DNA from 2 places in the Streptomyces sp. 142MFCol3.1 genome. Region 1 is predicted to be linked to the other one. Evidence: riboswitches for the same ligand, from Rfam matches in the RefSeq annotation. Region 1 holds a riboswitch; the other holds the start of a gene.
What was found. A riboswitch is a leader RNA that binds a small molecule or an ion and turns the genes downstream of it on or off. The one in region 1 is predicted to bind cyclic di-AMP.
Positions count from the first base shown of each region.

Region 2: linked by a shared signal. The riboswitch ahead of H305_RS0131115 (transglycosylase family protein) and the one ahead of H305_RS0140500 (C40 family peptidase) in region 1 are both predicted to bind cyclic di-AMP.

Region 1 is NZ_AUKV01000050.1:6,362-11,468, forward strand. It holds gene H305_RS0140490 (hypothetical protein) at 290-643, shown strand; gene H305_RS0140495 (tellurite resistance/C4-dicarboxylate transporter family protein) at 721-1,683, opposite strand; gene H305_RS0140500 (C40 family peptidase) at 1,794-2,978, opposite strand; cyclic di-AMP (ydaO/yuaA leader) riboswitch at 2,986-3,158, opposite strand; gene pcrA (DNA helicase PcrA) at 3,746-5,107, shown strand, end outside.
Region 2 is NZ_AUKV01000024.1:99,589-104,695, reverse strand. It holds gene H305_RS0131125 (cytochrome P450 family protein) at 1-1,117, shown strand, start outside; gene H305_RS0131120 (transglycosylase family protein) at 1,293-2,267, shown strand; cyclic di-AMP (ydaO/yuaA leader) riboswitch at 2,451-2,614, shown strand; gene H305_RS0131115 (transglycosylase family protein) at 2,618-3,292, shown strand; gene eno (phosphopyruvate hydratase) at 3,780-5,066, shown strand.

The DNA of each region.
Region 1 (5,107 bases):
GAGGTGGCCGACGGCCGTCCCTGGCCCGGACGGCGATGGGGAGCCGGTCACCTGGTGGAGGACGCTAAACCTGAGAGTGACGGGTCGGTAACAGCATGTACGGAACTGGCGGGACTGGAGCGCCCGATGACCGGATGCGGCCGTGATCCCCGCCTCCCGTCACCGACTTCACGCGGTGCAATGACCGAAGTGCCGAATCCGGGGCATCCGGCGGTGCTCCGGTGCTAGAGGATGCACGGGGTGGGCCGGTGAGAAGCGGGACAGAGGCGTCCGATTAGGCTCAGGCCTCATGGACGTACTCATCCATCTCTTCGTCGGCCTGCACATCATCGGCATCGCCTCGCTCCTCGGTGGCTTCCTCACCCAGATGAAGGCGATGGGCCGGGGCACCGCCCGCTTCGTCCCCGCGATGCTGCACGGCGCGCTGACCATGCTGGTCACCGGTGTCGTGCTGGTCGGCCTCAACCAGGCCGACGACAACCCGGTCAACAACATCAAGATCGGCGTGAAGCTGGCCCTGCTGATCGTGATCCTGGGGCTGGTCTACGTGAAGCGGGACGACGAGCAGGTGGACAAGCGCCTGTTCGGGCTCGTCGGCCTGCTGACGACCGCCAACATCTTCATCGCCGTCCTCTGGACCTGAGCGCGCGCCGACCTCGGCAGGGCAGATGCCCGACGCGGCGAAGGCCTGAGCGCGGCGGAAGGGCGTCCGCCGTCCGCTCACACCCGCTCGAACGCCGCCGCGGACCGGGCGGCCCCCACCACGGCGGCCAGCCAAGCCGCCACCGAGACCCACAGCAGCGCGTCCCCCCATCCCCTGAGCCAGGGGTAGCCGAACGCGGACGACACGGTCATGGTGGCCACCGCCGTCATCCCCAACGGGAAGACCGTCGACCAGCGTCGTACGTCGTAATGCGGGCGCGGCCAGATCAGCTCCGAGACGACGAGGACGCAGTACCAGGCGACCGCGAGGACGAGCACGGCGACGGTCACGGTGCGCAGGACGCTCTGGTCGTCGTCGTTCCACAGGTACGTGTCCACGTGGTGCGCCGCGACGAGCTTGGCCCCGGCCAGCGCCGAGATGGCGAGCGCGCCGCCCGCCACCCACTGGTCCCCGGCCCCCCGCGCCACCTCGCGGATGTCGAAGTGCGCGTACGCCGCCCCGTACAGCACGAGTCCGAGCCAGAACAGCACCAGCGCGGTGTGCGCGAGCCATGCCGGGCCGACGGCCGCGGCGAGCGTGGCGGCCAGTACCGCGAGCCCCTGTGTGGCCACGCACACGAGGAACACGCCTCCCGGCATCCGGTGCTTCCAGTGCCGTACGACGCACCACAGCAGCACGGGCCAGAGCACGGCCGACAGGGCGAGCAGGGCCTCGGCGGCGAGCTGCCGGCCCAGGGCGGACAGGCGCGTCCCGAGCACGGTGGTGGCCGCGACGGCGGTGAGCCCGGCCGGCGTGTACGCCTCTCCCACCCAGCGTGTCCGTTCCCGCAGCAGCCGCAGGACGAAGTCCGCGGCGAGCCCGACCCAGGCCACGCAGGCCAGGACCAGCGCGATACGGGACAGCGTCTCGTGGTCGGCCATGTGCAGCCCGACCGAGACGATGCCCGTGGCCATCACGGCGGCACCGGCGGCGGGCGGGTGCTCCGCCCACCAGGCGCGGAGCTGGGAGAAGGCTGGCATGCGGACGATGCTATGGACCGACGGGCGAGTTGCCCGTGGGGCACGCGCGCGAGGTGCCCGATATGCCCCCCGCGCGCGTGGCCGCCACGAAGCGCCGTCCGCGGGACGGCCTACGCCGGGCGCACCACGCTGTGGATCGCCGACGTGCCGTCGTAGTAGATCGACTCCTCGCGCACGTACGCGCCCGGCTTCGGCGCGTGGATCATCATGCCGTTGCCGATGTAGAGGCCGACGTGGCTGATGTCGTCGTAGAAGAACACCAGGTCACCCGGCTGCGCGTCGGAGAGGGAGACGGTCGTGCCCGCGTTCACCTGGTCGTAGGTGACGCGCGGGAGCGAGACCCCGGCGGCCTTCCAGGCGGCCTGCGTGAGGCCCGAGCAGTCGTACGAGTCCGGTCCGGTGGCGCCCCACACGTACGGCTTGCCGATCTGGGCGCGGGCGAAGGCGACCGCCGTGTCCGCCTTCGTCGTGGACGACGAGCCCGTGGTCGTCGAGCCGGTGGTCGTCGAGCCGGTGGAACCCGTCGAGCCGGTGCTGGTGTCGCCGGACGACGACTCCTGCGCGGCGGCCTGCTTCGCGGCCTCGGCGGCGGCCTGCTGCTTCGCCAGTTCCGCCGCCTTGCGCGCCGCCTCCTCCTGCTTCTTCTTCTCGATCGCGGCGAGCCGGGCCTTCTCCTCAGCGGTCAGCTTCGAGAGCAGGTCGCGCGCCTCGGCGAGCTTCCTCTGGACGTCGGCCTTGGACTTCTTGAGCGCGTCCTGCGAGGAGGACAGCGTCTCCAGGCTCTCGGCGGCCTCCGTGCGCTTCTTCGTGGTGGCGGCCTGCTCGGTGACGTAGTCGTCGACGGCCGCCTTCTGGCGGGTCGTCAGACGGTTCATCAGCTGGGTCTGGTCGAAGTAGTCCTGCGGGTCGTCGGCGAGCAGGAGGGTCGCGGTGTCGGGAGCGGCGGCCCCGGTGCGGTACTGCGCGGCCGCGAACGAGCCCAGTTCCTCACGCGCGGAGTTGAGCTTCTCGGTGCGCTTGGCGACGTCGTCGCGCAGGGTGTCGACGCGCTCCTGCTGCTTGGCCGTCTTCTCCCTGGTCGCGTTGTACTTCTCGGTGGCCGTCTCGGCCTGGTGGTAGAGGTCGTTGACCTTCTTCTCGACTTCTTCGAGGCTCGGCCTGGGCTCGGCGGAGGGGGACGCGTTCGCCGTCTGGGAGAGCAGGGCCACGGAGGTGAGGGCGGCCGTGGCGAGGGCGGGGGTACGTATGCCTGCCATACGCGAACCCGCGGGACGCCATTTGCGGTGCGACGCCAAGAGAGGCGACTCCTTCCGTCATCCGCCTACCGAGTTAGCTGTCGGGTTCGGGCGGGTGGATCCGGAAGGTTTGCCCTACGGTCCTTGCCCCACAGGGCAGTTGGACCGATTCACCCCAAGGTCGGTGGGTCCCCGGTTCCGGCCGCCGCGAGGGCAGGCCGAATTCGGCGGAGGCCGCACGGCCCGGCGACGTTCGCCGGTGGGGGTCGAGCGGCCTGTGCGGCACGCTAGCCAATTCGTGTGGCTGCTGTGAAGGTTGATGTGCGATATGCCCGATACATTTTCGTGACCTTGGCCATGAGAAGCGTCACTCTCACCGATCGTGGCCCGGAGGCTCTGGAGGGTGACGGAGGCCAAGGGGTCCCGGCGGAGGTACGAAGTGCGCCGCGGGGGCTTCGAGGGTGATGCGGGTCACGGCGGAGACTGCGGAGAGGGACCTTCGGGGCCGGGGCCGGGGCCGGAGCTTGGGCAGGGCGCGGGGCTCGCGGGGTCCAGGGGCGGTGCACGGGGCTCACGGAGCCGCGCGGGCGGCGTGTGGCACTCAGGGTTCGCGCGGGCGGCGTGTGGCACTCACGGGGCCGGGCGGGCTGGGGATGAGGCCGGCGGGCCCGGGAGCGGACCGGGGAGGGGCCGGGCTCGTGTTAGGCCGGCCAGGGAAGATCATCGGCTTCGACGGGCCACCGCGGAGACGGACGGGCACCCCGATCGGGGCGGACTTTCCGGGGCGGCGGCCTGTTGTCGGTGGGGCGGCCTAGACTCGGAGAGCGATGAGCAGCCTCTTTGACGACAGCTTCCTGGCGGACCTCAAGCCCTCCGGGGCCCACGAGGAAGAGCCCCCGCCGCCGCCCGAGGACGAGGCGCCGGAGCCGATTCCGGACGACCTGTTCGGCGGCCGCTTCGACCTGCCCCCGGCCCGGGACGCGTACTACCGCGACGGGGCGCACCGCCCTGCCCTGGACCCGGCGACGCTGCTCGACGGACTGAACGAGAACCAGCGCGCCGCCGTCGTCCACTCCGGCTCCCCGCTGCTCATCGTGGCCGGCGCGGGCTCGGGCAAGACCCGCGTGCTCACCCACCGGATCGCCCATCTGCTGGCCGAGCGGCACGTCCACCCCGGCCAGATCCTCGCGATCACCTTCACGAACAAGGCCGCGGGCGAGATGAAGGAGCGCGTCGAGCAGCTCGTCGGCCCGCGCGCCAACGCGATGTGGGTGATGACCTTCCACAGCGCCTGCGTCCGCATCCTGCGCCGCGAGAGCAAGAAGCTCGGCTTCACGTCTTCCTTCTCGATCTACGACGCCGCCGACAGCAAGCGTCTGATGGCCCTGGTCTGCCGCGACCTGGACCTCGACCCCAAGCGCTTCCCGCCGAAGTCCTTCAGCGCCAAGATCTCGAACCTGAAGAACGAGCTGATCGACGAGGAGGACTTCGCGAACCAGGCCGCCGACGGCTTCGAGAAGACCCTCGCCCAGGCCTATGCGCTCTACCAGTCGCGCCTCCGCGAGGCCAACGCGCTCGACTTCGACGACCTGATCATGACGACGGTCAATCTGCTGCGCGCCTTCCCGGACGTCGCCGAGCACTACCGCCGCCGCTTCCGCCACGTCATGGTCGACGAGTACCAGGACACCAACCACGCGCAGTACGCCCTGGTCAAGGAGCTGGTGGGGCCGGCCGACAGCGACCCCGGCGAGCTGTGCGTCGTGGGTGACGCCGACCAGTCGATCTACGCCTTCCGCGGCGCGACCATCCGCAACATCCTCCAGTTCGAGGAGGACTACACGGACGCGACGACGATCCTGCTCGAACAGAACTACCGCTCCACCCAGACGATCCTCACCGCGGCCAACGCGGTCATCGAGCGCAACGAATCACGGCGCCCGAAGAATCTGTGGACCAACGCGGGCGCCGGTTCCAACATCACCGGCTACGTGGCCGACACGGAACACGACGAGGCCCAGTTCGTCGCCGACGAGATAGACCGTCTCACCGACGCGGGCGAGGCCAAGGCGGGCGACGTCGCCGTCTTCTACCGCACCAACGCGCAGTCCCGTGTCTTCGAAGAGGTCTTCATCCGAGTCGGCCTGCCCTACAAGGTCGTCGGCGGCGTCCGCTTCTACGAGCGCAAG
Region 2 (5,107 bases), on a different contig from region 1:
GTACGCGGACGCCCGGCAGGCGCTCGCCGACCAGCGGCTGTCCAAGAACCCGGCCCATCACGACGAACCCGCCCATGCCAAGGGGAAGACGGGCATCCCGGGCGAACGCAAGGCCGAGCTGATGACCCATCTGCTGAACATCGATCCGCCGGACCACACCCGGCTGCGGCGGCTGGTCAGCAAGGCGTTCACCCCGCGCAGGGTGGCGGAGTTCGCGCCTCGCGTGCAGGAGCTGACCGACCGGCTGATCGACCGGTTCGCGGGCGAGGGCTCCGCGGACCTCATCCACGACTTCGCGTTCCCGCTGCCCATCTACGCCATCTGCGACCTGCTCGGCGTCCCCCGCGAGGACCAGGACGACTTCCGGGACTGGGCAGGCATGATGATCCGGCACGGCGGGGGTCCGAGGGGCGGGGTGGCGCGGTCCGTCAAGAAGATGCGCGGCTATCTGGCCGACCTCATCCACCGCAAGCGGGAGGCGCTGCCCGAGCACCCCGCACCCGGTGAGGACCTCATCTCCGGACTCATCCGCGCCTCCGACCACGGCGAGCACCTCACCGAGAACGAGGCCGCCGCGATGGCGTTCATCCTGCTCTTCGCGGGATTCGAGACGACGGTCAACCTCATCGGCAACGGCACCTACGCCCTCCTCACCCACCCCGGGCAGCGGGCCCGCCTCCAGGCCTCCTTGGCCGCGGGGGAGAGGGGACTGCTCGAGACCGGGGTCGAGGAACTCCTGCGCTACGACGGGCCGGTCGAACTCGCCACCTGGCGGTTCGCCACGGAGCCCGTGCGGATCGGCGGACAGGACATCGCCCCCGGCGACCCCGTCCTCGTCGTCCTGGCGGCTGCGGACCGTGACCCCGCACGGTTCGAACAGCCGGACACGCTCGACCTGTCCCGGCGTGACAACCAGCACCTCGGATACGGCCACGGCCTTCACTACTGTCTCGGCGCGCCGCTCGCCCGTCTGGAGGGGCAGACCGCGCTCGCCACGCTCCTCACCCGCCTGCCCGATCTGCAACTCGCTGTGGATCCGGCCGATTTGCGCTGGCGCGGCGGCCTCATTATGCGTGGATTGCGGACACTTCCGGTGGAGTTCACGCCGATCACGTAGGCATGCCGCGGAACGGCGTCCCGACGTCCGGCGTGTGACGGTCCGTCACATCTGTGATCTTCACGTGATCTGTGCTGCATCGACTTGTGACAAGCGTTCGAGTACGGATACGTTCACCCAGCAAGGCGGCCCATCTGCCGCTGTAGTCACCTGCTGTCACGCGAAAGGCTTCCGCATGCTCTCCGGGAACGGCCGTCACCGTCGCCCCCGTCAGGCCCCGGCCCTCATCGTCGCCGCAGGAGTGACCGGATCGGCCATCGCGATCCCGTTGCTCGGCGCCACCAGTGCGAGCGCCGCCGACGGCACCACATGGGACCGGGTCGCGGAGTGCGAGAGCGGCGGCGCCTGGAGCGCCGACAACGGCAACGGCTACTACGGCGGCCTCCAGTTGACCCAGGACAACTGGGAGAGGTACGGCGGTCTCGTCTACGCCCCGAGCGCCGACCAGGCCAGCCGCTCGCAGCAGATAGCCATCGCCGAGAAGGTCCTCGACGGCGAGGGGCTCACGGCCTGGCCGACCTGCGGGCCGCTCTCCGGGCTCAGCAAGAACTCCGGTCACGTCGAGGTCGACACGGGCCTGGGCAACGGCTCCTCGAACGAGGGCGGTTCTTCGGACTCGTCCGGTTCGTCCTCTTCATCTGATTCTTCCGACTCCTCTTACCCGTCCGGTTCGTCCTCCCTGACCGACACCTCGCGCGAGGGCGGGAACTCCACCAAGTCCGACACCTCGTCCGACGGGGGCTCCCAGGACTCGGACCGCTCGGACCGGGCGACGCCCAAGAGTGATGAATCGGGCAAGTCGGGCCGGAGTGACGAGTCTTCGGAGGCGTCCGAGGGCGGCACGGGCGGAGCCGGTCGCCACCGCGGTGACAGCGCCGACGAGGACGCGACGGAGGGCGCGGGTGACGCCCGCGAGGACGGCGCTCCGGGACGGCACGCCTCCCGCGACTCGGGTTCCGCGCGTGAATCGGCCGACGGTTCCTACACCGTGCGCAACGGCGACAGCCTCTCGACGATCGCCGACACCCTCGACCTGCCGGGCGGATGGTCCGGGCTGTACGACGCGAACAAGAAGACGGTCGGCGCCGACCCCGACCTCATCCTGCCCGGTCAGAGCCTTGCAGTTGATGCCGAATCGGGCGAAAAGTAGCGGGAGTTCGCGTCACGGTTCGCCGCGGAATGTCCGGTTTGGCGTGAGTGAGAGATGAGTCTCAGAGGCCCTGATCGTCTTTGGAATTCCGTCGATCGCATGCCTACGGTCGTGACCGCTCGCCACAGCGGGCCCCGACGGTCGCAACGCCGAATCCTGCCGACAGCCGTACGGGAACAGTCGACGCGTCAAGCGCCGTGGGCAGGAGCGGGGGACCCAAGGTAAGTGCCGCGACCGGTGGTTGAACCGGGAGCGGCTAGGGGTGGAGCCGAGCGCTGGAGCGCACGGCCGGGCACTCACCCGCCCGAACCCGACAGCTCACCTCGCAGGCGTCGGTGAGGGGATCCTCCATGCTGTTTTCCGACAAGGGCAAGCACCGTCGTCCGTCCAAGGCCGCACGTGTCGCCGCCCTCGCCGGTGTCACCGGTGTCGCCATCGCCGCTCCGCTGATGGCCGCCGGCAACGCCTCCGCCGCCACCGCGTCCGAGTGGGACGCCGTCGCCCAGTGCGAGTCCGGCGGCAATTGGGCCATCAACACCGGCAACGGCTACTACGGCGGCCTGCAGTTCTCCGCCTCCACCTGGGCCGCGTACGGCGGCACCGCCTACGCCGGCACCGCCGACAAGGCCTCCAAGGCCCAGCAGATAGCCGTCGGCGAGAAGGTCCTCGCCGCGCAGGGCAAGGGCGCCTGGCCGACCTGCGGCACGGGCCTGTCGAGCGCCACCTACAACGGCGGCACCGCCGACTCCGCGTCGAGCACCCCGAGCACCACCACCCGTACGACGGAGCAGCCCGCCTCGCGTTCCGCCGAGCGCCCGGCCGCCGAGAAGACCGTCACCACCCCGGCCGGCGAGAAGGTCAAGAAGGGTGACGGCGAGTACAAGGTGGTCAAGGGCGACACCCTCAGTTCCATCGCCGAGAAGAAGCACGTCAAGGGTGGCTGGCAGCAGCTGTTCGAGCTGAACAAGGACATCGTCGACGACGCCGACTTCATCTTCCCGGGCCAGCAGCTGCACCTCGGCTGACGGCCCTCGCGCGGCGGCCGCGGCCCCCCACCGGCCTCCGTGCCCCCGTCCGCGTCCGCAGCCCCACCTGCGGCCGCGCCCCCACCGGGCGTGTGCGGTCCGGACCGGCGTCCACGCCGTCCGATCCGCACCGCCGGCCGCGGTCCGGCACAGGTCCACGAAGGGTCTCCGCCGGCCCATGGCTCTCCCCTCGAGGAGGTCTCCACACCGGAGGCCTCGTGAGGGCCCCCGTCCCCACGGGCTCCCCGCCCCGGCACGTGTTCCCCCGCACGCGCCGGGGCGGGGCTTTTCGTGCGGGGTGGTATTTCATGTACGGGGCAGGTTTTTGTTCCGTTCGGAAACAATTTACGCTCGGTTCTGCTCAAGGGGTGGTCGTCAGGCTGGCCGATCCCCCCGAGGCGGTTAGGCTCATGTCGCGAAGCCGTCCCAGGCTTCGCGCCGTGCCGGGCCCGGTGTCCGGCGTACCCGCGTCACATCCCAGAAGGAGATGCTCGTGCCGTCCATCGACGTCGTCGTAGCCCGGGAAATCCTGGACTCCCGAGGCAACCCCACGGTCGAGGTCGAGGTCGGCCTCGACGACGGCAGCACCGGTCGTGCCGCCGTCCCGTCCGGCGCCTCCACCGGTGCCTTCGAGGCCATCGAGCTCCGCGACGGTGACCCCAACCGCTACCAGGGCAAGGGTGTCGAGAAGGCCGTCCTCGCCGTCATCGAGCAGATCGGCCCGGAGCTCGTCGGCTACGACGCCACCGAGCAGCGCCTGATCGACCAGGCGATGTTCGACCTGGACGCCACCGACAACAAGGGCTCGCTGGGCGCCAACGCCATCCTCGGCGTCTCGCTCGCCGTCGCGCACGCCGCCTCCGAGGCGTCCGACCTCCCCCTCTTCCGCTACCTGGGCGGCCCGAACGCGCACCTGCTGCCCGTTCCGATGATGAACATCCTGAACGGCGGCTCGCACGCCGACTCCAACGTGGACATCCAGGAGTTCATGATCGCCCCGATCGGCGCGGAGTCCTTTTCCGAGGCCCTGCGCTGGGGTGCCGAGGTCTACCACACCCTCAAGAAGGTGCTGAAGACCAAGGGCCTGTCCACCGGCCTCGGCGACGAGGGCGGCTTCGCCCCGAACCTGGAGTCGAACCGCGCCGCGCTCGATCTCATCCTCGAGGCCATCAAGCAGGCCGGTTACATCCCGGGCGAGCAGATCGCGCTCGCGCTCGACGTCGCCGCGTCCGAGTTCTACAAGGACGGCAAGTACGAGTTCGAGGGCAAGTCCCGCTCGGCCGCCGAGATGACCGAGTACTACGAGGAGCTCGTCTCCGCGTACCCGCTGGTCTCCATCGAGGACCCGCTGTACGAGGACGACTGGGCCGGCTGGAACGTCATCACCGAGAAGCTGGGCGACAAGGTCCAGATCGTCGGCGACGACCTCTTCGTCACCAACCCGGAGCGCCTGGCCCGCGGCATCGAGGAGGGTTCCGCCAACGCCCTGCTCGTCAAGGTCAACCAGATCGGCTCGCTGACCGAGACCCTGGACGCCGTCGAGATGGCCCAGCGCAACGGCTTCAAGTGCATGATGTCCCACCGCTCCGGCGAGACCGAGGACGTCACGATCGCCGACCTCGCGGTCGCCGTGAACTGCGGTCAGATCAAGACCGGTGCCCCGGCCCGCTCGGACCGCGTCGCCAAGTACAACCAGCTGCTGCGCATCGAGGAGATCCTCGACGACGCCGCGGTGTACGCCGGCCGCAGCGCCTTCCCCCGCTTCAAGGGCTGAGTCGCACTGGCTTAGGAAGCGTCGTACGTACGTCCCCGTAC